Regions from separate parts of the Exiguobacterium sp. TDN 0502 genome, predicted to be linked through region 2. Evidence: riboswitches for the same ligand, from Rfam matches in the RefSeq annotation. Region 2 holds a riboswitch; each other region holds the start of a gene.
What was found. Region 2 has a riboswitch for S-adenosylmethionine ahead of ACRPK8_RS02590 (methionine ABC transporter ATP-binding protein). Riboswitches for the same ligand answer to the same signal wherever they lie in the genome.
Positions count from the first base shown of each region.

Region 1: it holds a riboswitch for S-adenosylmethionine, as region 2 does, so the genes downstream of both, ACRPK8_RS15135 (LLM class flavin-dependent oxidoreductase) here and ACRPK8_RS02590 (methionine ABC transporter ATP-binding protein) in region 2, are expected to answer to the same signal.
Region 3: it holds a riboswitch for S-adenosylmethionine, as region 2 does, so the genes downstream of both, ACRPK8_RS10715 (methionine ABC transporter ATP-binding protein) here and ACRPK8_RS02590 (methionine ABC transporter ATP-binding protein) in region 2, are expected to answer to the same signal.

Region 1 covers NZ_JBOZGJ010000022.1:11,643-18,196, reverse strand. The annotation lists gene ACRPK8_RS15160 (ABC-F family ATP-binding cassette domain-containing protein) at 1-263, shown strand, start outside; gene ACRPK8_RS15155 (NUDIX domain-containing protein) at 329-709, shown strand; gene ACRPK8_RS15150 (PhoX family protein) at 824-2,704, shown strand; gene ACRPK8_RS15145 (hypothetical protein) at 2,746-3,210, opposite strand; gene ACRPK8_RS15140 (ATP-grasp domain-containing protein) at 3,288-4,235, opposite strand; gene ACRPK8_RS15135 (LLM class flavin-dependent oxidoreductase) at 4,232-5,290, opposite strand; SAM riboswitch class I at 5,364-5,466, opposite strand; gene ACRPK8_RS15130 (DUF975 family protein) at 5,578-6,216, opposite strand; gene ACRPK8_RS15125 (DUF2325 domain-containing protein) at 6,280-6,554, opposite strand, start outside.
Region 2 covers NZ_JBOZGJ010000001.1:533,100-539,653, forward strand. The annotation lists gene ACRPK8_RS02570 (SMP-30/gluconolactonase/LRE family protein) at 41-847, shown strand; gene ACRPK8_RS02575 (MBL fold metallo-hydrolase) at 974-1,708, shown strand; gene ACRPK8_RS02580 (alpha-glucosidase) at 1,762-3,372, opposite strand; gene ACRPK8_RS02585 (aminotransferase class I/II-fold pyridoxal phosphate-dependent enzyme) at 3,521-4,708, shown strand; SAM riboswitch class I at 4,771-4,875, shown strand; gene ACRPK8_RS02590 (methionine ABC transporter ATP-binding protein) at 4,960-5,973, shown strand; gene ACRPK8_RS02595 (methionine ABC transporter permease) at 5,963-6,554, shown strand, end outside.
Region 3 covers NZ_JBOZGJ010000009.1:58,380-64,933, forward strand. The annotation lists gene ACRPK8_RS10705 (MetQ/NlpA family ABC transporter substrate-binding protein) at 1-36, opposite strand, end outside; gene ACRPK8_RS10710 (methionine ABC transporter permease) at 56-706, opposite strand; gene ACRPK8_RS10715 (methionine ABC transporter ATP-binding protein) at 696-1,724, opposite strand; SAM riboswitch class I at 1,812-1,916, opposite strand; SAM riboswitch class I at 2,168-2,269, shown strand; gene ACRPK8_RS10720 (alpha/beta hydrolase) at 2,337-3,095, shown strand; gene ACRPK8_RS10725 (thymidine kinase) at 3,181-3,795, opposite strand; gene ACRPK8_RS10730 (DedA family protein) at 3,979-4,629, shown strand; gene ACRPK8_RS10735 (type B 50S ribosomal protein L31) at 4,665-4,910, opposite strand; gene rho (transcription termination factor Rho) at 5,002-6,375, opposite strand.

The DNA of each region.
Region 1 (6,554 bases), on a different contig from region 2:
TGCTCAGTGGTGCTAATGTCCTCGTCCTCGACGATCCGACGAACCACTTGGATCTCGAATCGATCACAGCACTCAACGATGGCTTAATTGCTTACAAAGGCGCAATGCTCTTCAGCTCGCATGACCATCAGTTCGTCGAAACGATTGCGAACCGGATCATCGAGTTGACGCCGAACGGTATCGTCGATAAAGAAACGACATACGATGAGTACTTGAACAATGATACGATTCAACAGCAATTAACAGCGTTATACGCACAATGATGTCAAAAGAGACCGGAACTGTCGTTTCGGTCTCTTTTTTGAACACTTTAAAGGAGGAATGAGTCATGCGTCATCGCGTATGTGCTGCGTTGATCGAAGAGGAACAGATATTGATGGTCGAGTTACATACCCCATCCCGGACATTTTGGACGTTACCGGGTGGTGGTGTCGAGAGCAATGAAACAAAAGAACAAGCCGTCATGCGTGAAGTGTTAGAAGAGACGCACCTGCATGTCACGGTCGAACGACAACTCTATGAGATTTCAATCCATCACGGAACGGAAACGTGTTTTCTTGTCCGCCGTACTGCAACTAGTCCGGCACTTCGACTCGGCATCGATCCCGAACTCTCACCGGAACAACAAGAATTACGATCCGTTCAGTTTCAATCATTGAACACTCTGCAAGACGATCCCCAGATTTCCCGTTTGCTCTCACTACTGTAAAGGGAATATGAATGAAGTGAGATACAACTGACCAGGTTTCTTTACACCCTCTACATAATCGACTGATTAAATGGAAATGTAGCAACAACACAAACTCATTTGGGGGAAACGAAAATGAAACGAACACTCATGGTTGGTCTATCAGCAGCGGTCTTGTCATCAAGTATGGTCCCGATGTTCGCGGATGCCCACAGCTCTTCTCACAGTACACGCAACATCAAGAAGGTCGAATTTTTATCGATGGATGCACCGACAAAAATTGACCAGATGGTCAAAACTTATACAGAAGCAAAAGTCAAAGTGACGTATACGAACGGTAAGACAGAAGTCAAACCGTTAAACTACAATCAATTGTTCCTCTCGCAAGATAAAATCGTCGAAAACAAGGGCGACATGATTGCAGCGGGAACTCCAATCGATGCCAAAGGCAATCCGATCATCGACCGGAGTATTCCGGACAAACCGGAAGCCTTCGTCTCGGACGCACCCGACTCAAACAGTCTGCTTGAAGTCCACGGAAAAAAATATATGGTGTCTCATTTCGAGTATGATTCAATCGACAACGCCGGAAACGAAGTCAAAGGACTTCCGGCATCGATGACATTAACCGAAGTGACACAGGACAAAAAAACGGGGAGACTTGCCGTTAAAAAAGCAAGCAAGATTGACTTTAAGAACGTCAATGGACTCTGGACACCATGTAACGGTTCAACGACGCCATGGGGAACACACCTCGGATCAGAGGAATATGAACCGGATGCGCGTGCGTTCGAATCAGATCCTAACTCGTCTGCTTACAAAGATGTCAACGCCTTCGCTGAGCGTTACTTCGGTACGACTGAAAAAGCAAATCCGTACTTCTACGGCTTCACACCGGAAATCTCGGTTGACCGTAAAGGAAACGCAACAGCGGTCAAACACTACAGCACAGGTCGTTTCTCGCACGAGATGATGCAGATTCTGCCGGATCAAAAGACAGCAATCTTCGGTGACGACGGGAACAACACGATGATGTTCATGTACGTCGCAGACAAAAAGCGTGATTTTTCAAAAGGAACACTCTATGCTGCGAAATTCCATCAGACTCGGGCAACCGAAGGCGGTGCCGGTGATCTCGAGTGGATCAAACTCGGACACGCTTCCGATAAGGAAGTCAAACGTTTGATTGATAAAGGAACGAAATTCAGCGACATCTTCGAGACAGCAGATGCGCCGACACCGGGCTTTAAAGCGGTCAAAACAGCGGCTAGCAAAAAGGTCGAATACTTGAAGCTCAAAGCTGGTAAGGAAAAAGAAGCTGCCTTCCTCGAATCACGTCGTTACGGTGCGTTACTTGGAGCAACGTCGGAGTTCAACAAGATGGAAGGCATCACAGTCAACGAAAAGGATAAAAAAGCCTATATCGCCCTCTCTTATCTATCGGGAAGTACCGAAAAACAGGAAGGCGCGGTCCAGGATGATATCCAGTTTGAAAAACGCGAGTCTGGCGTAACATTCGAAATCGATTTCGGTCGTGCTAAAGGCATCAACAGCCGTTATGTTCCGACGAACATGCAGGCACTCGTCATCGGTGAAGATTTAGCGAAGCCCGATGCTTATGGCAACACGGCGAATCCCGATCTCGTCGCGAACCCGGATAACCTCGCTTATTCCGCGACATCCGATACGCTCTTCATCGGCGAAGACAGCTCACTGCACACGAACAACTTCGTTTGGGCTTATAATCTGAAGACGAAAAAATTATCACGTATCCTTTCGGTTCCAGTCGGAGCGGAAGCAACTGGTCTTCGTTCACTCGATCATGTTGGGAAGTATAGCTACCTTCTAAGTAACTATCAGCACCCAGGTGAGTCATTGATGGACAAACAGATCACAGCTGTCGACCCCAAAGCGCTTGAACAAGCGATGAAAGACGGTATCGGCATTCAAAAAACAGGTGGTGTCGGCTACCTGTCCGGATTACCAAGCAGTCATAAATCGTATACGCATCGATAAGATACAAAAACACGGACTCCCGCACGCGGGAATCCGTGTTTTCATGTATTCTTCTTTTGTTTCGCTGCCTCTTCTTCAACACGTTGTAACAGACCGTGAACGATTTTTTCATTTTCCCGTTCTCCTCCGAGTGATAATAAACTCTTCCCGACAAAATTGGCTCCCTCGCTTTTTCCGGTATAGATCAACAGACAACGATCGTGTCCGAGTGGTTTGAGCGTAAAGGTCATCTCGATCTTGAAGATGCGTGCCAACGTGAATCCAATCGTATTCTGTTTGAAGTCGGGTTCATTCGTATAGGCTAAATCGGTCACGATATATGTTTCAAGCCGATTTCCCTGCATATACGTTTGACGATACGTCGAGCCGACGACACCCGGCTTTCGCTCAATCACTTCGTGTTGGACGACATTCGGAATCAAGCGTTGCAGCCTTGTGTGATCAAACAGATGCCATGCTTCTTCGATCGGGATATCAAGCTGCCGTTCTTCTCTCCACGTGATCATACATCTGCCTCCTTTTTCTATACAAATACCCTGTCATCCGGTCTTGTAACGTCCGGTGACAGGGCGGGAGCCGATTCTTATTTTACTGTGCTTGTTTCAAGAGCTGCTCCGAGGAACTTTGCCAGCTCGAGCATACCGTAGCGTCCGGCAGCTGCTTCAGCGTCCGAGTTGTAGTTCGTATTCGTATTGACGTCATACGTATAGATCGTACCTGACGCATCCTTAATGAACTCAATCCCGGCGACCGCAATCTGATTCGCTTGGAGGAATGCTTCGTACTTTTCGATGATCGGATCATTGAAGCCTTCAACGATTTGGAACTTCATCGGTGTTTGCGGTGCCTCTTCGCCAACCGGGCAGAACAAGTCGTCGATCACACAGGCATCGGCCGGGCAAAGCTCGAATCCTTCCGACGTATCGACTCGGACCGCATAGACAAATTTTCCGCCTACGAACTCACAGCGTGTGATATACGGTTCCGGCGCCTGGATATATTCTTGAATCAGTGTGATGCCGTCGACTGGTTCGTCAAATGTCGGACCGTCGAGATAAGCTTCGAGTGCTTCAATCGAGTGGAACAGCTGCACCCCAAGTCCTTTGCCGGCACGGTTATGTTTCGTAATGAACGACGATACTCCGATTTCTTTTGCAGCTTGTACGATTTGATCACGTCCAACAGCAGCCGTTGTCTTCGGTACACGGATGCCTTCCTTACGTAGTGCTGTATACTGATTGACTTTGCTGACCTCAAGGCGGAGCGCACGCGTTCCGTTAAAGACGGTCCGGTCATGCTCTTCTAACCAAGCAAGGACGCCTTCCGTCAACTCCGGTGCATAACGGTGACCACGTGTATGCGAAGAGGCACTCATCCGGCTGTAAAAGACGCCTTCTGGTGGTACTTGATCGAGCGGAACAATCCCCTCATCCAGATGCCACTGTTCGTACGGTAATTCGAGTTCCTCGAGACGTTTAATGAGATGGTCCGTCCATTCCTGGTTTTCGTGGAGAATATGAATTTTTGTCATGATTGTTGACCTACCTTTCGTTTCGCTTCAACCAACGGCATTACGTCACGGGCAAAGCGTTCCATTTCTTCGAGTTGTGGTGAGAATTGTAATAAGAGTAACGTCACACCAACGGCTTCGAACGCCAGAATCCGCTTCGCAATCTGTTCCGGTGTCCCGATCAGGTTCGGTCGTAGACCGCGGTTCGAGACGGAATAATCGTTTCGCTCCACCTGTTGTTCGAGTTGTGATTTACTGATGAAATCCTGATAACCGGCATAGCCGGCGCTATCTTCTTTGACGTCCGTGATGCGTTGCCACTCAAGCAACGCTTCTTCTTCCGTATCCCGGCAAATGATATAAGCGGCAAGACCGAAGCTCTCAAGTGGTGATTTCCCCGTCGCTTCCCGGCGTACTTTCATATCATTGATTTTATGAGCGACTTCTTCAACCGTTCCCCCATGCATGACGTAAGCGTCACAGTGTTCGACGATCGTCCGTTTTCCGGCTTCACTCTCTCCACCGGCATAGAGCTTGATTCCCGGACGCTGGACCGGCTTCGGATGAAGTTCCGCCTGCTCGATCGTGTAGTGATGACCGGAAAAACTATACGGTGACGCATCTGCCCATAATCCTTTCATGACCGTGACGAACTCTTCCGTCCGAGCATAACGTTCATCGTGTGCCGTAAAAATCCCATTGTATTGTTTAGCTTCCTCCGCCCACCAAGCTGAGACGACGTTCAGCGTGAAGCGTCCCCCGCTTAATTGATCGATGTTCGTTGCCATTTTCGCCGTCGTCGCCGGATTATGGAAACCGGGACGAACCGCCGTCATGATCTCAAGGCGTTCCGTCGTTGCGGCGATCGCCGCTGCCGTCGTCCATGCCTCAAGACTTGGTTCCTTGATGCCTTTGATATCATTCAAGTTCAATTCCGCGATCAACGTCGTTGAGAAGCCGATCCGTTCTGCTGTTTGGGCGACGTGTTTGACATAATCGAATGTCGCCGGCATCTGTTCATCCTCGACGTTACGCAACCACCACCCAAAAATTGGTAACCAAAAACCATACTCCACTCCATCATCCCCCTTAACATAAAAAACGCTCTTTTCGAAGTTCGAAAAGAGCGACGGTATCCTGTCCTGTCCGCTCTTATCTTCAGAAGGTATCCCTTCCTGGAAGTAGCACCTTCCGCCATGGCGGGGTTGCTGAAGTGTCTTCGGGCCAGTCCCTCGACTTCTCTAGATAAGATGTGTTGCATTCATCGTACAGAATTCACTGAACTAAAGCAACCATTAAACCGTCTTTTCCCATCGGAATTATTCCAAACAAAAAAATCCCGACATAGTGTCGGGATGAAATATTAGTATGGTGCGACGAAATCCGATGTCGGTTCTGGTGACTGTTCCCCACGGACACGATCGTAGAATTTCGCAAGCGTGACGCTGAAGTATGGTCCAACCCACAGGATAGCAAGACCAAGCGTGACGATTACAAGCAACGCCCACCCAATGAACGATAGGAAGAGCAGAAAAGCTTCCATCTTATGACCATCCATCAGTTGACGTGAACGTGTGATGGCTTCAAGAATGCCAATCGACGGCTCATCTCGAAGGATATAGAACGTCAACAGGTAAGAGAACGACTTGATGATCCCTGGAATGATCAAGAGCAATGTCCAGAGCGCGATGAAGATGAATTGAACGATGGAAAGACCAACTACTTTCAGGAACATTCCGTATGGCTCAAATAAACCTGTCACTTTTGTTTCTTCGCCACGAGCAATCGACATAGCAATCCATGTCCAACCGACTCCTACTGGAATCAGTAAAATCGACACCAATGAGACGACGAGGTCCATGCTATTTGACGGCTCATCGATATCCGATCCAAATAAGTTGGGGACACCTTGAATGATACTAAACAGCAGAAATGCTAGGACTGCAAAGCCCCAACGACCGCTAAGCGATGCCTTTGCCGCTTTTTTTAATTGAGATGACATGAGTAAGGTCCTCCTTGAAAAATAAGTTCTCACCTTACTCTACGGCTTAAAACTTCTAATGTTTCACTCTTTTTTCAATAATTTCCCGTCTTGTTGCTGTTTGAACCAAGCACGCTCAAGTTGTCGCTCACACGCTGTATATAACGAACGACGACCATCAAGGCGTTCCATCGCGAACGGAATACCATGTTTTTTCGCCTGTGCAATGACATGAGCGCTCGCAGCATGCGAAACACGGCTCGTAACGACGACGATGGCATCCGTCTTTTTAGCGAGACAAGCAATCTTTTTCGCGGACTGTGCGTCTCCTGCGAGATGAATCAATTCGATTCCTGTCG
Region 2 (6,554 bases):
CGACAATTGATTGCGTCCCATTTTAGGAGGAAGAATCACCATGACTGTTTCTGTATTTATTGATGTCGCCTGTAAAACCGGCGAATCGCCTGTATATGATGCAAAGACAAAACGTTTTTATTTTGTTGATATTCCAAATCAGCTTCTTTTCTCATACGATCTCGTAACCGAAGCATTAAAGCCCTTCACACTGCCGAGTGCCATTACATCGATCGCCCTGACCGACGCACCGGATCTGTTGCGTGTTACGGCAGAGCACGGCTTCGGTACTTTTGATATCCGGGAAGGTCATCTCTCACTTGAGCATCAGCTCTCCCTGCCCGATTCTGACCGGATGAATGACGGAAAACTTGATCCGGCCGGTCAATATGTTGCCGGTAGCATCAATGAAGAAGATGGACAAACCGCGGGACTGTTCCGCTTACGTCATGACGGCTCCATCGACGTCCTGCACGAAGACCTGACGAACTCGAACGGGCTCGTCTGGTCGGAGGATGGAAAGACCCTCTACCACATCGATACGCCAACGAAAAAAGTCTATGCGTTCGATTATGCACCGGACGCCCCGCTGTCGAACAAACGGGTCGCTGTTGATCTTGAGGAAGAGGACGGATTCCCGGACGGTATGACGAAGGATGCGGACGGTCACGCCTGGATTGCGCATTATGCCGGATCCTGCATCACGCACTGGAATCTTGAAACAGGTGAGAAGCTCGACCAGATCGACTTCCCTGTCGCAAATCCGACCTGCCCGATTTTTTATGAAGATCAGTTGCTCGTCACGACAGCAGCAAACGGAGACGACTCCGCACATGCCGGTGCCGTCTTTGCCGTAACATTCAAATGACGATCCAAGGAGGGAACATCTTTTTTAGCGGTGTCCCTCTTTTTTAATCCTTCTGCTAGACGCTAGTCCGAAAACGGACGATACTAGAGGAGAAGACTACTTACTCTTTTGAAGGAGTGAATGCCGATGCGCGTCTCGACCATCGAACGTTTACATCAATTGCAAACGACACCGTCCTTTTTTCCGGTCAACTGCTACCTGTTTGAAGAAGCAGACAGTCTGACATTGATTGATGCCGGACTCGGCATCAACGCCAAGGCGCTTTATCACTACATCCGCCAGCAGGAAAAACCGCTTGGTGCAATTATTTTGACGCACGCCCATGCCGATCATGTCGGATCGCTCGACTTTCTTGCAAGTGCCTTTCCACTTGCCGAAGTTTCGATCAGTTACCGTGATGCTGCCCTGCTGAGCGGAGATGATTCCTTGCGCGAAGGGGAGACGACACCTTTAAAAGGCGGGATTCCGAAACACATCAAGACGCGTCCGGACCGATTGCTCGAGAGCGGTCAACAGGTCGGAAGTCTGAGCGTCATCGCCTCTCCCGGGCATACGCCAGGCTCGATTTCACTCTGGCACGGAGGCAGCCGGACGTTGATTGCCGGCGATGCCTTTCAGACACAAGGGGGTCTCGCCGTCTCCGGGGACGTCCGATGGCAATTCCCGTTCCCGGCCCTTGCCACATGGGATCCGGACGTTGCCCTTCGCTCCGCCGACCAATTGACGGAACTCTCCCCGGACGTGCTTGCCGTCGGGCATGGACCACTCATTCTCGGACCTAGCTACGAGATGCGTCAGGCTGTCGATCGGTTTGCCCAGGTACTACAAACGAGAAAATCTTCACCATTTACCCTGAATTAAAACATCCGCGACGTGCACTCAGATGCGTCGCGGATGTTTTTATATCACGCCATTCACACCTGTTCTGCAACAGGGTAGCGGTACACTCTTGCTTCATAAGGACGCAGTTCATCCGGTGTATCCGGATAGTTTGAGAGGAGCAGCTGTTCCTGCGGTAATAAGAATGCCGTCTCCATCGGTTCATCATGCACGTTAAGCACGATCCGCCAAACGTCACCGTCTAGTTCCCGCTCGTAGATGTAAAGATACGGATCGTGAAGCGCTAAGTCGCGGTACGTACCGTAAACCATGACCGGATGCTCCTTGCGTAACCGAATCAGCTTCCTGTAGAACGCAAGAACCGATGCCGGATCCGCTTCTGCTTGCGCGACGTTGATGTCCGGATAGTTCGGGTTAACGGCTAACCACGGTCTTCCACTCGTAAAGCCTGCCGCGTGCGTGCCGTCCCACTGCATCGGCGTGCGGGAATTATCGCGTGCGAGCAGTTGCATCGACGAGAGCACGACCTCCGGATCCTCGCCGCCAGCAACGCGCTCTTCGTATCGATTGCGAAACGCGACGTCCTGATACATCGACGGATCCGAGAAACGGATTCCTGTCATCCCGATTTCTTCCCCTTGATACACGTATGGAATGCCGGGTAACGTATGCAGCATCAAACCGAGTAGTTTCGCACTCTCGACGCGATACCGTTCGCTCCCGAATCGCGTCACTTGTCGCGTATGATCATGGTTGTTGAGAAACTGTGAATGAACGCCTAACGGATACAGGACGTCATACCAGCGTTTCTGAATTTCCTTGAAACGTAAAAGATCCATCGCCTCCATGTCGTCCGCGATTTCGAAGTGAAACAGTGTTCGCAATTCGTTCCGCTCTTCACTGACATATAACAGACCGTCTTCCGGTCCGACGAACGGGATTTCCCCGACCGTGAACAGGTCTTTTCCGGCAAGGACGTTCGCATGCATCTCCTGCAGAAAGTCGTGTACACCGGGCTGATTTCCGAGATACGACAGATTGAACGGATTGACGACATCCTCAAGCGAGCGTTTTTTAATCAAGTTGATGACATCCATCCGGAATCCGTCGATGCCTTGCTCCACCCACCAGTTCATCATGTCGTAAATCGCCTGACGGACAGCCGGATGCTCCCAGTTCAAATCCGGTTGCTCTTTTGCGAAGGAATGAAAATAATACTGTCCCCGCTCTTCACTCCACGTCCACGGACTCGGCGCAAAATACGAGCGCCAGTTGTTCGGCGGTGTTCCTTCCGTTCCATCTTTCCAGATATACCAGTCATCCTTATCGTTGATCCGGTCCCGCGACTGACGGAACCAGTCATGCTGGTTGCTCGTGTGATTGACGACCAGATCCAAGATGATCTTTAGTCCACGCGCATGTGCCGCTGCAATCAATTCCTGTAAATCCCCCATCGTTCCCGCTTTTTCCATGACATCATAGTAATCTGCGATATCGTAACCGTTATCGACGTCCGGGGAACGGTAACACGGATTCAACCAGACGACATCAACACCGAGCGACGCGATGTAATCGAGTTTGTCGATGACCCCGCGTAAGTCACCGATGCCATCTCCGTTCGAATCCTTAAAACTACGCCAGTAGACTTGATAGACAACAGCCTCTTTCCAGTTGGCTCGCTTCATCTCCTCACTCCTCTCCCTACTCTCTATTCCCGCTCTGCATGCCTGCACCTGTTTATTTGGAAATTTTTTCGAATTTCGAAAAAGTTCTTTTCTTTTGACTGAATATTCGTTATCCTTGACGACAATACCATGAAGGAGGCACGCATCCATGAAACATTTTGCTCCATCCATCGCCATCGACCGGCTTCCTGCACCTGTGTTCGCTGAACTTGCGAACCGGATTGGTGCTGTTAAAGCTGCCGGTCATGATGTCATCACACTTGGTCAAGGAACACCCGATCAAACGACGCCCGTACATATTCTCGACGCACTGAAACAGGCGATCGATGAGCCAACGAACCTTCAATATCCACCGTTTCGTGGACATGATTTTCTAAAACAAGCCGTCGCGCACTTTTACGCGAACGAATTCGGTGTCACGATCGATCCGGCTACAGAAGTCACGATTCTGCTCGGTAGTAAGGCAGGAATCGTCGCTTTACCGCAAACGATCGTTAATCCGGGGGAAGGTGTCATCGTTCCGGATCCCGGTTACCCGGATTACCTGTCCGGTGCCGCCCTTGCCGGTGCGTATCCGATCACACTGCCGTTGCTTGAGAAAAACGACTTCTTACCGGATTACGACTTGCTTGATACAACAGACATTGCGCGTGCCCGGATGTTGTTCCTCAATTACCCGAGTAATCCGACTGGCGCCACGGCAACAGCGGAAGCCTTCGAACAGACGGTCGCTTTCGCGGATGCCCATGATATTTGCATCGTCCATGACCTCGCCTACGGCGGCATCAGCTTCGACGGCCCGACCCGCAGCTTCCTGCAGACCGAAGGCGCAAAAGACGTCGGGATCGAGTTGTTCTCACTCTCGAAACGCTTCAACATGTCCGGCTTCCGGATCGCCTTTGCGATCGGAAATCCGTCCGTCATCTCAAGCATCGAGACGTACCAGGAACATCTTTACGTCAGTGCCTTCACACCGATTCAACATGCGGCGACCGTCGCCTTGACGAGTGATCAGACATGCGTCCGCGAATTAAGCAAGCTGTATGAAACACGACGTGATGCCTTATTCGCAAAACTCGACGCGATCGGTTGGAATGGACCACGTCCCGGCGGTTCGTTCTTCGTTTGGCTCCCGGTGCCTGAAGGTTACACATCCCAAAGCTTCACCGATCACCTGCTTGACGAAGCACACGTCGCGGTAACACCGGGATCCTTCTTCGGTGAATACGGCGAAGGATATGTGCGGATCAGTCTGATCGCCGATGTCGAACGGTTGGAAGAAGCCGTCGACCGCATCGGCACGCTCAACTTGTTCCGGACGCCTGTTGCGGAATAATTCTGAAAAAACGTTTGACAGATGGGAATCATTTCCGTTAAAGTAAATCCCAACAGCATAACTACTTATCGAGAGCGACCGAGGGATTAGGCCCAACGACGTCCGGCAACCACCTATCAGGAACGGTGCCACATCCTACAGAATGGATTCATTCTGAGAGATAAGTTACGAAATCTTACACTTTCGTCGCTTTTTTCTGGTTGCTCTGCTACTAGGAAAAAGCGACTTTTTTTGTATGAGGAGATGAGCGGATGATTGAATTCAAACAGATTACGAAACGGTTCGTCCGGGACCGGACCCCGATTTTTGCTTTACGAGATGTCGATTTGACGATCCAAAAAGGAGAAATCTTCGGCATCATCGGTGAATCTGGTGCCGGTAAAAGTACGTTACTTCGCCTGATCAACGGGCTCGAACATCCGACGCAAGGAACGGTCAAGGTCGACGGTGTCTCGCTCGGCGGGATGTCGAAGGCGGATTTACGTCAACTTCGTTTACGGACAGGCATGATCTTTCAACACTTCCAATTGATCCAGTCGCGCAACGTCGCGGATAACATCGCCTTTGCGCTCAAGGCAGCTGGTGTGAAACGCGCCGATTTTCCAGAACGGATTCAGGAACTCGTCTCGCTCGTCGGACTCGAAGGGTTCGAAACGAACTTCCCGAGCCAATTGAGCGGCGGACAGAAACAGCGCGTCGGGATTGCCCGGGCACTCGCGAATGATCCGACCGTCCTGTTATGTGACGAAGCGACGTCTGCGCTTGACCCGGTCACGACACTGCAAATTTTGGATTTGTTGAAAGATTTGAATGAACGACTTGGTCTGACGATCGTCCTCATCACCCATGAAATCGATGTCGTCAAACAGATTTGCCACCGTGTCGCCGTCATGTCGCAAGGAGAAGTCGTCGAAGTCGCATCTACTTATGACTTGTTCAGTCAGGCGAAACATCCGGTGACCCAGCATTACGTCGATACGGCACTGCAGATCGAACTGCCGGAACGCATCTTGCAAGCGACACCTGGCAAGATCATCCGCTTGCAGTTCACCGGCGAGAAAACCGGCGAGAGTACCTTATCAGAAGCGATCCGTCGGTACGATATCTCGGTCAGCATCCTGCACGGGAAGGTCGACTACATTCAGGATGTCGCCTTCGGTGTCTTGATCGTCAGCCTGACGGGTTCATCCGACCAAATCACTCCCGCCCTCGACTGGCTCGCGACGGAACTTCACGCACTCGAGGTGATTCAGGATGTGGCTTGAACGTATTCAAACGATGTTACCCGAGCTTCTGAAAGCGCTCGGTGAGACAGCGTGGATGGTCGGCATTTCGCTTGCCTTTGCCTTAGTCGTCGGGATTCCGCTCGGGATTCTCCTGTTCGTCACCGATCGCGGATTATTTTTTCAAAATCTTGCCGTCCGGCGTGTCCTTGACTTCGTCGTCAACATCGTCCGGTCCCTGCCGTTCATCATCTTGCTGGTCGCCCTCATTCCGTTAACGAAGTTCTTACTCGATAATACGATCGGTCCGACGGCAGCGTCCGTCAGCCTCAGTGTCGCAGCGATTCCGTTTCTCGCGCGACTCGTCGAGACGTCACTGCGCGAGATTCCGCCCGGTTTGATTGAGGCAGCCGAAGCCTGTGGTGCAACACCGTTACGGATCATCGTCAGTGTTCTTCTACCGGAAGCACTTCCGGGAATCATCCAGGGCATCACGTTAACAACCATCAGCTTAATCGGCTTCTCGGCGATGGCCGGTATCGTCGGCGGTGGTGGTGTCGGTGACCTCGCGATCCGTTTCGGGTATTATCGCTACGATAATCTCATCATGATCGTGACGATCG
Region 3 (6,554 bases), on a different contig from region 2:
CGTCAGTGTTGCTCCAATGGCTATTGCTTTTTTCATGGCTGAATCGCTCCCTTGATTAATGTCTTCTGATTTTTCGTGCGACGATGTTGCCTGTCGTCTGTAAGCCTTGAACTAAAATAACGAGAATCCCGACCGTGATGATCATGACTTTCGTATCGAACCGTTGATAGCCGTAAGTGATCGCTAAATCACCGAGACCACCGCCACCGATCGCCCCTGCCATCGCCGACGCACCGATCAAGCCGATCGTCGCAATCGTCAGATTAAGGATCAGTGAACCGAGTGCTTCCGGTAAGAGGAAGCGGAAAATCGTTTGAAACGGTGTCGCTCCCATCGCTTCTGCTGCTTCAAGAACACCCTTGTCGACTTCAAGCAATGAACTCTCAATCAAACGCGCCATGTACGGTGCGGCGTAAAAGACGAGCGGGACGATGGCGGCTTCAGTCCCAATCGACGTCTGAACGATCAAGCGCGTCAACGGGATGATCGCGACGAGTAGGATGATGAACGGAATCGAGCGAAAAATGTTGACGATACTGTTGAAGAACGTGAACAACGGGACGTTTTCAAGCAATGCTCCTTTTCGCGTTACGACAAGCAGGATACCGAGTGGTAAGCCGATCAACGTCGAGAATAAAAGTGAGACGGATACCATCGTCATCGTCTGCAAGAATGCTGTCCAAATATCACTGTAGTTAACTAGCATGGGCAAGCACCTCCTCGACCGTCACCTGCGCCTGATCGATGTACTGTAACGCTCGTTTCACTTCAGCCGGCTCACCGATCAACTCGACGAGCAAGGTGCCAAACGGTGTCTCCTGCAACTCCGTGATGCTACCGTGTAGGATGTTGACATCAACGTCGAAGCGTTTCGCGACTTGCGATAAGAGTGGCTGCCCGGTGTGATGTCCGAGAAAATGAATCTTATAGATCGGATGTGTATTCCGCGACTCGATCAACTGACGAATCGATGCCGGAATCTCATCATGCATGACGGAGCGGACGAAGTTCCGCGCTGTCTCGGTCTTCGGATTCGAGAAGACATCAAAGACCGTTCCCGACTCGATCAGCTTCCCGGCTTCGATCACGGCGACCCGGTCGCAAATCTCTCGGATGACGCCCATTTCATGGGTGATCAAGAGAATCGTGATCCCGTACTCGGCATTGATCCGTTTTAGCAACTGGAGAATATGGTGTGTCGTCTGGGGATCAAGTGCTGACGTCGCTTCGTCACATAAGAGGACGGAAGGTTGCGTCGCTAGTGCCCGGGCGATGCCGACACGCTGTTTCTGTCCACCCGACAATTGATCCGGATAATGGTCCGCCTTGTCCGCTAGATCGACGAATTCGAGTAACTCCGTCACCCTGCGGCGAATCTCGTCTTTCTTGACGCCTGCGAGAACAAGAGGTTTTGCGACATTCGTAAAGACCGTGTTTGCATTCAGTAGATTGAAGTGTTGAAAGATCATCCCGATCCGCTGTTTCGCTTGGCGTAACTTTTTCGGTGATAGCTGTGTCAAATCTTCTCCGTCAACCGTCACCGTTCCTGATGTTGGTCGTTCTAATAGATTGACGCAACGGAGCAGTGAACTTTTTCCGGCACCGCTAAAGCCGATGACACCAAAGATTTCGCCTTTTTCGATCGTCAGGTCGACACCGTCGAGCGCTGCAATCGTCTGATCCTTCGTGACGTATGTTTTCTTGACTTGATGAAATGCAATCATTCCGTTTTCCCCCTTCATTCAACAAAAAAAGGTCTCTTCTTGAGAAACAAGAAGAGACCTGGATCCGCACAGTGGCAGAATCCACTCCACTCATCTCTCAGACAGCTGTCTGATGGAATTGGCACAGTGCTCATAAGTGAGTCTGTTGCCGAGGTTTCGTAGGGCCAGTCCCTCCACCTCTCTGGATAAGTATTGCGGTATGAAATTCGTTATGTGTGTTGTTGCAGTGTTGCTTATGTCGTAAAACTAATTTTTACATTACGGGTCGAACCTTTGAAAGTCAACCAATTTTACAAAAATAATCCATTTGGCGCATATCGATGAATTGACAAGTTATGGATTCACTCAATGAACGGATTCGTCATTCGTCAAGAACGATTTGATAAGTCATTTTCGGTCGTGCTACCATCGTCTCAATGATTAATCCGACAATTCCAATCTGATATTTATCAAGAGTGAACGAGAGACCTGGCTCTAGGACTTCACGGCAACCTGCAATCTGTAAGGTGCTCCGACCAGCAAAGCGCGGCTTTGGATGATACGGTGAAAAACTCGTGGACGTCCAAGCAGTGACGTCGACGAGTTTTTTTCATGAATGGAGGAAAAATAGTAATGATGAACTATCCTGTATTAACTGGTGCTGAAGCGTTTTATTTTCAAGGTGGTCCGATCGGCATTCTAATCTGTCATGGGTTTAATGCGACACCGCAAAGTGTCCGCGACGTCGGTGAGGCATTTGCTGCTGAAGGATTCACTGTTTACGCGCCACGTTTGCGCGGACACGGAACGAACGTCCGCGAGTTCGAACAATCGACCGCCCGATGTTGGAAAGAAAGCCTGCAAGACGGCTATGAACGTTTACAAGAAACGTGCGATCACGTCTTCGTCGTCGGTCAATCGATGGGCGCGACGCTCGCACTATCGCTCGCTGCTGACGGGATTCCGTTCGCAGGGATCATTACGATCAATGCCGCCCTCTCCGTTCCATCCTATGAAGCACTCTCGTTTGATGAAGGTCCGCAGTACTTACCGGAAGGGGCACCAGACATCAAGCGATCTGCCTTCGAAATCATCTATGATCTCGTTCCGAGCCGGTGTGCGTTCGAACTCGTCCGTCTAATGGACGAAACAAAAAAACGCCTAGGATTGATTCTTCTGCCGACATTGATTCTCTACTCAGCGACCGATCACGTCGTTCCGCCGTCAAGCTCGGATTACCTGCATCGGCATATCGGAACGAACGATAAACGCAGCTATTGTCTTCTCAACTCGTACCACGTCGCAACCCTCGATCATGACCGGGATTTAATCGTTCGTGAGACGGTCCGCTTCATCGAACGATCAAACCGTTTCTCGCAGGAAATAGGGTAATAAAAAAACAGCCACTCGTTTCCGTGAAGAAGTGAATGGCTGCTAGATCAAAGGACGAGACGACCGCAAGCGGTTCGTCTTTTTTTCATCCTTGTTGCTGCTGTATCGATTGTAACGGCTTCGGCTTTCCTGGCACCTCATGGCAATGCCGGCACCGTGGCTCATACGACTCCGACGCTCCGACTAGGATAATCGGGTCATCATAGTTTGCCGGTTTTCCGTCAATTAACCGTTGCGTTCTTGAAGCGGGATCGCCACATGACAGACAGATCGCCTGTAGTTTCGTCACGAACTCTGCGCGTGCCAGTAATTCCGGCATCTTTCCAAACGGCTCTGCCCGGAAGTCTTGATCGAGTCCTGCACAAATGACACGTTTTCCGTCTTGTGCGAGCGCTTCGATGACTTGTACGATTTCATCATCAAAGAATTGAACTTCATCGATCCCGACGATTTGTGTCTCTTGTGCAACTGCTGCGTACAGATCACGGCTCGTCGCCATCGGAATCGCCACGACAGAGTTGCCGATGTGAGAGACGACATGCTCTTCGTGGTATCGGTCGTCGATTGCCGGCTTGAACACTTGAACGGGCAGTTTGCCGTACTGCGCCCGTCTGACACGACGAATCAACTCTTCCGATTTCCCGGAAAACATACTGCCACAAATTACTTCGATCCAGCCGTACTGATTTATTACATGCATCATCGTCCGACACCGTCCTCTAAAAATAGTCACTTTAACGAGTATAGCTCGAAACGGTATTGAGAAAAAGGGTTGACTTCCGGAAATCAAATATCGATTATTCATTCCCTAGAATTTTTGTCCTTTCATTCCAACCGTCCCCTATTTCCTGTACACTGAAGAAGAAGATTCTCACGAAAGAAGGTGTCCCCGATTCATCATCTCTTACATGACATTCTGCACCAATATGGTGCCCTTGGTCTCTCTGTTCTTCTCGCAGGTGGTATCGTGGGATTACCGGTTCCCGACGAGACCTTGCTGATTTTGTCCGGTTTTTGGATGCATCAAGGTAACTTACCCCTTTTCAGTACGATTCTTGCTGCGTACGCCGGAAGCTGCATCGGAATGACGATCAGTTACCTGCTCGGATTAAAGCTTGGTATGCCGTTGCTCCACCGGGTCGGACCGAAGATGCGTATCTCGGAAAAACATATTTTCTCTGCTGAAGCCGGATTTCGTCGTTACGGGAAATCGGTCTTGATCATCGGTTATTACATACCCGGCCTTCGTCAACTTTCTGCTTTTTTTGCAGGTGTCTCGAAAATGCCATTTCGCGTTTTTGCGAGTTATGCCTATACGGGAGCACTTATTTGGATCAGCGTCTTTTTAGGTGCCGGTTATTTCGTCGGTCGTCACATCTCGTTTCATAAGATCGTCGATTATATTTTGGCGCATCCGGATGCTATCCCGTACTTGATCGGAATTGTCAGCGGCATCGCATTTTCCTTCGTCCTGAAGACATATCTTGCATATCGTTCACAATTCAGCCTATACAAAAACAGCCTGCTTCCGTGACGGAGGCAGGCTGTTTTTTAAGAACCGACAAGTTATTACTTGCGGCCGTATTTTTTGTTGAAGCGATCGACACGACCATCTGCCGCGTTGAACTTTTGACGACCTGTGTAGAATGGGTGCGAGTCAGAAGACACATCCACACGGATGAGTGGGTACTCGTTGCCATCTTCCCAAGTGATCGTTTCGTTCGAAGAACGAGTAGAACCGCTCAAGAATTTGTACTCAGTCGTTGAATCCATAAATACTACTTTATTGTAGTTAGGGTGAATTCCTTGTTTCATGGTTGATTTCTCTCCTTCCGCCCTGGTTCATTTGCTGAGCCAGAGTAAGTTACCTTCCTATACTAAACGATTTTTTTACGCGTCGCAATAGTTATTTTTCAGTTGATGTCTCCGTCTTGACGGTGCGTGGTTTCGCCGGTGTGCGGCGGACCTGTTTCTTCTTTTCTTTCTCGAGCTCAACGAAAAATTCCTCATTGTTTTTCGTATCGCGAATCTTACGCAGGAACGTATCGACGAACTCGTTCGACTCGTTCATCGTCCGTCGAATCGTCCAGAGCGCATCGAGTTGCTCTTTCGGCAGTAACAATTCTTCCTTCCGTGTACCCGATTTGCGGATATCGATCGCCGGGAAAATCCGACGCTCCGACAATTTCCGATCGAGATGTAATTCCATGTTGCCCGTTCCTTTGAATTCTTCATAGATGACGTCATCCATTCGTGATCCTGTCTCAACGAGCGCCGTAGCTAGAATCGTCAAGCTACCGCCATGCTCGATATTTCGTGCTGCCCCAAAGAAGCGTTTCGGCTTATGGAAAGCCGCCGGATCGATCCCACCCGAGAGTGTGCGTCCGCTTTGCGGCACTGTTAAGTTATAAGCTCGTGTCAGACGTGTGATCGAATCCATCAGGATGACGACGTCTTTTTTATGTTCGACGAGTCGCATTGCCCGCTCGAGGACAAGCTCCGAAATTCGGACATGGTTGTCCGGTGTTTCGTCAAACGTTGAACTGACGACGTCTGCTCCCGGAACCGATCGCTCGATGTCCGTCACTTCCTCTGGTCGCTCATCAATCAATAGAATGATCAGCTCGACATCCGGATGATTCTCCTGAATCGAGTTCGCGATTTCTTTAAGCAACGATGTTTTTCCGGCTTTTGGCGGCGCGACGATCAGACCACGTTGACCGAAACCGACCGGTGCAATCATGTCCATGACACGAACCGATAGATGGCGCGGTTCTGTCTCAAGTCGCATCAGACGATCCGGGTAGATCGGTGTGAGTGCCGGGAAGAACAAACGGTTTCGTGCCGTATCCGGCGCTTCCCCGTTGACGGCTTCCACACTTAGTAACCCTTGGAAACGTTCATTTTCTTTTGGTGGACGGACTTTACCTGTGACGACATCACCATTACGTAGATTAAAGCGTCGAATTTGAGATGCTGCGATGTAAATGTCTTCAGAGGACTGGGAGTAATTGATAGGACGAAGGAAGCCGAAGCCGCCGTCGTTTTGCATTTGTGGATTACCGGGGATGACTTCGAGCACCCCTTCGAGGAAATAAAGACCTGTTGATTCCGCTTGAGCCTTTAAAATCTTGAACATCAACTCACGCTTGCGTGCTTCGCGATATTGCGGGACATTTTTTGATTTTGCGATTTCGTAGAGATCTTTTAACGTCAATTGACTCAACTGGGCCAATGTATAGGAACGTTCCGGTTTATCTTTTTTATCTGTCGTTGGCATATTTCTCACCTATTCTTTATAAATTCAGCTACATTTAGCATTCTTCTACATATACTTCTAGAGGTATCTTCATTCTTTCGTGAACTAAAGGTATCACATTTCCCCCTCATTCGTCGTCAACAATCCTTTGCGTTTTATACTTTGTAATATTCGAGGATATTATTTCAGTTATGTTACAA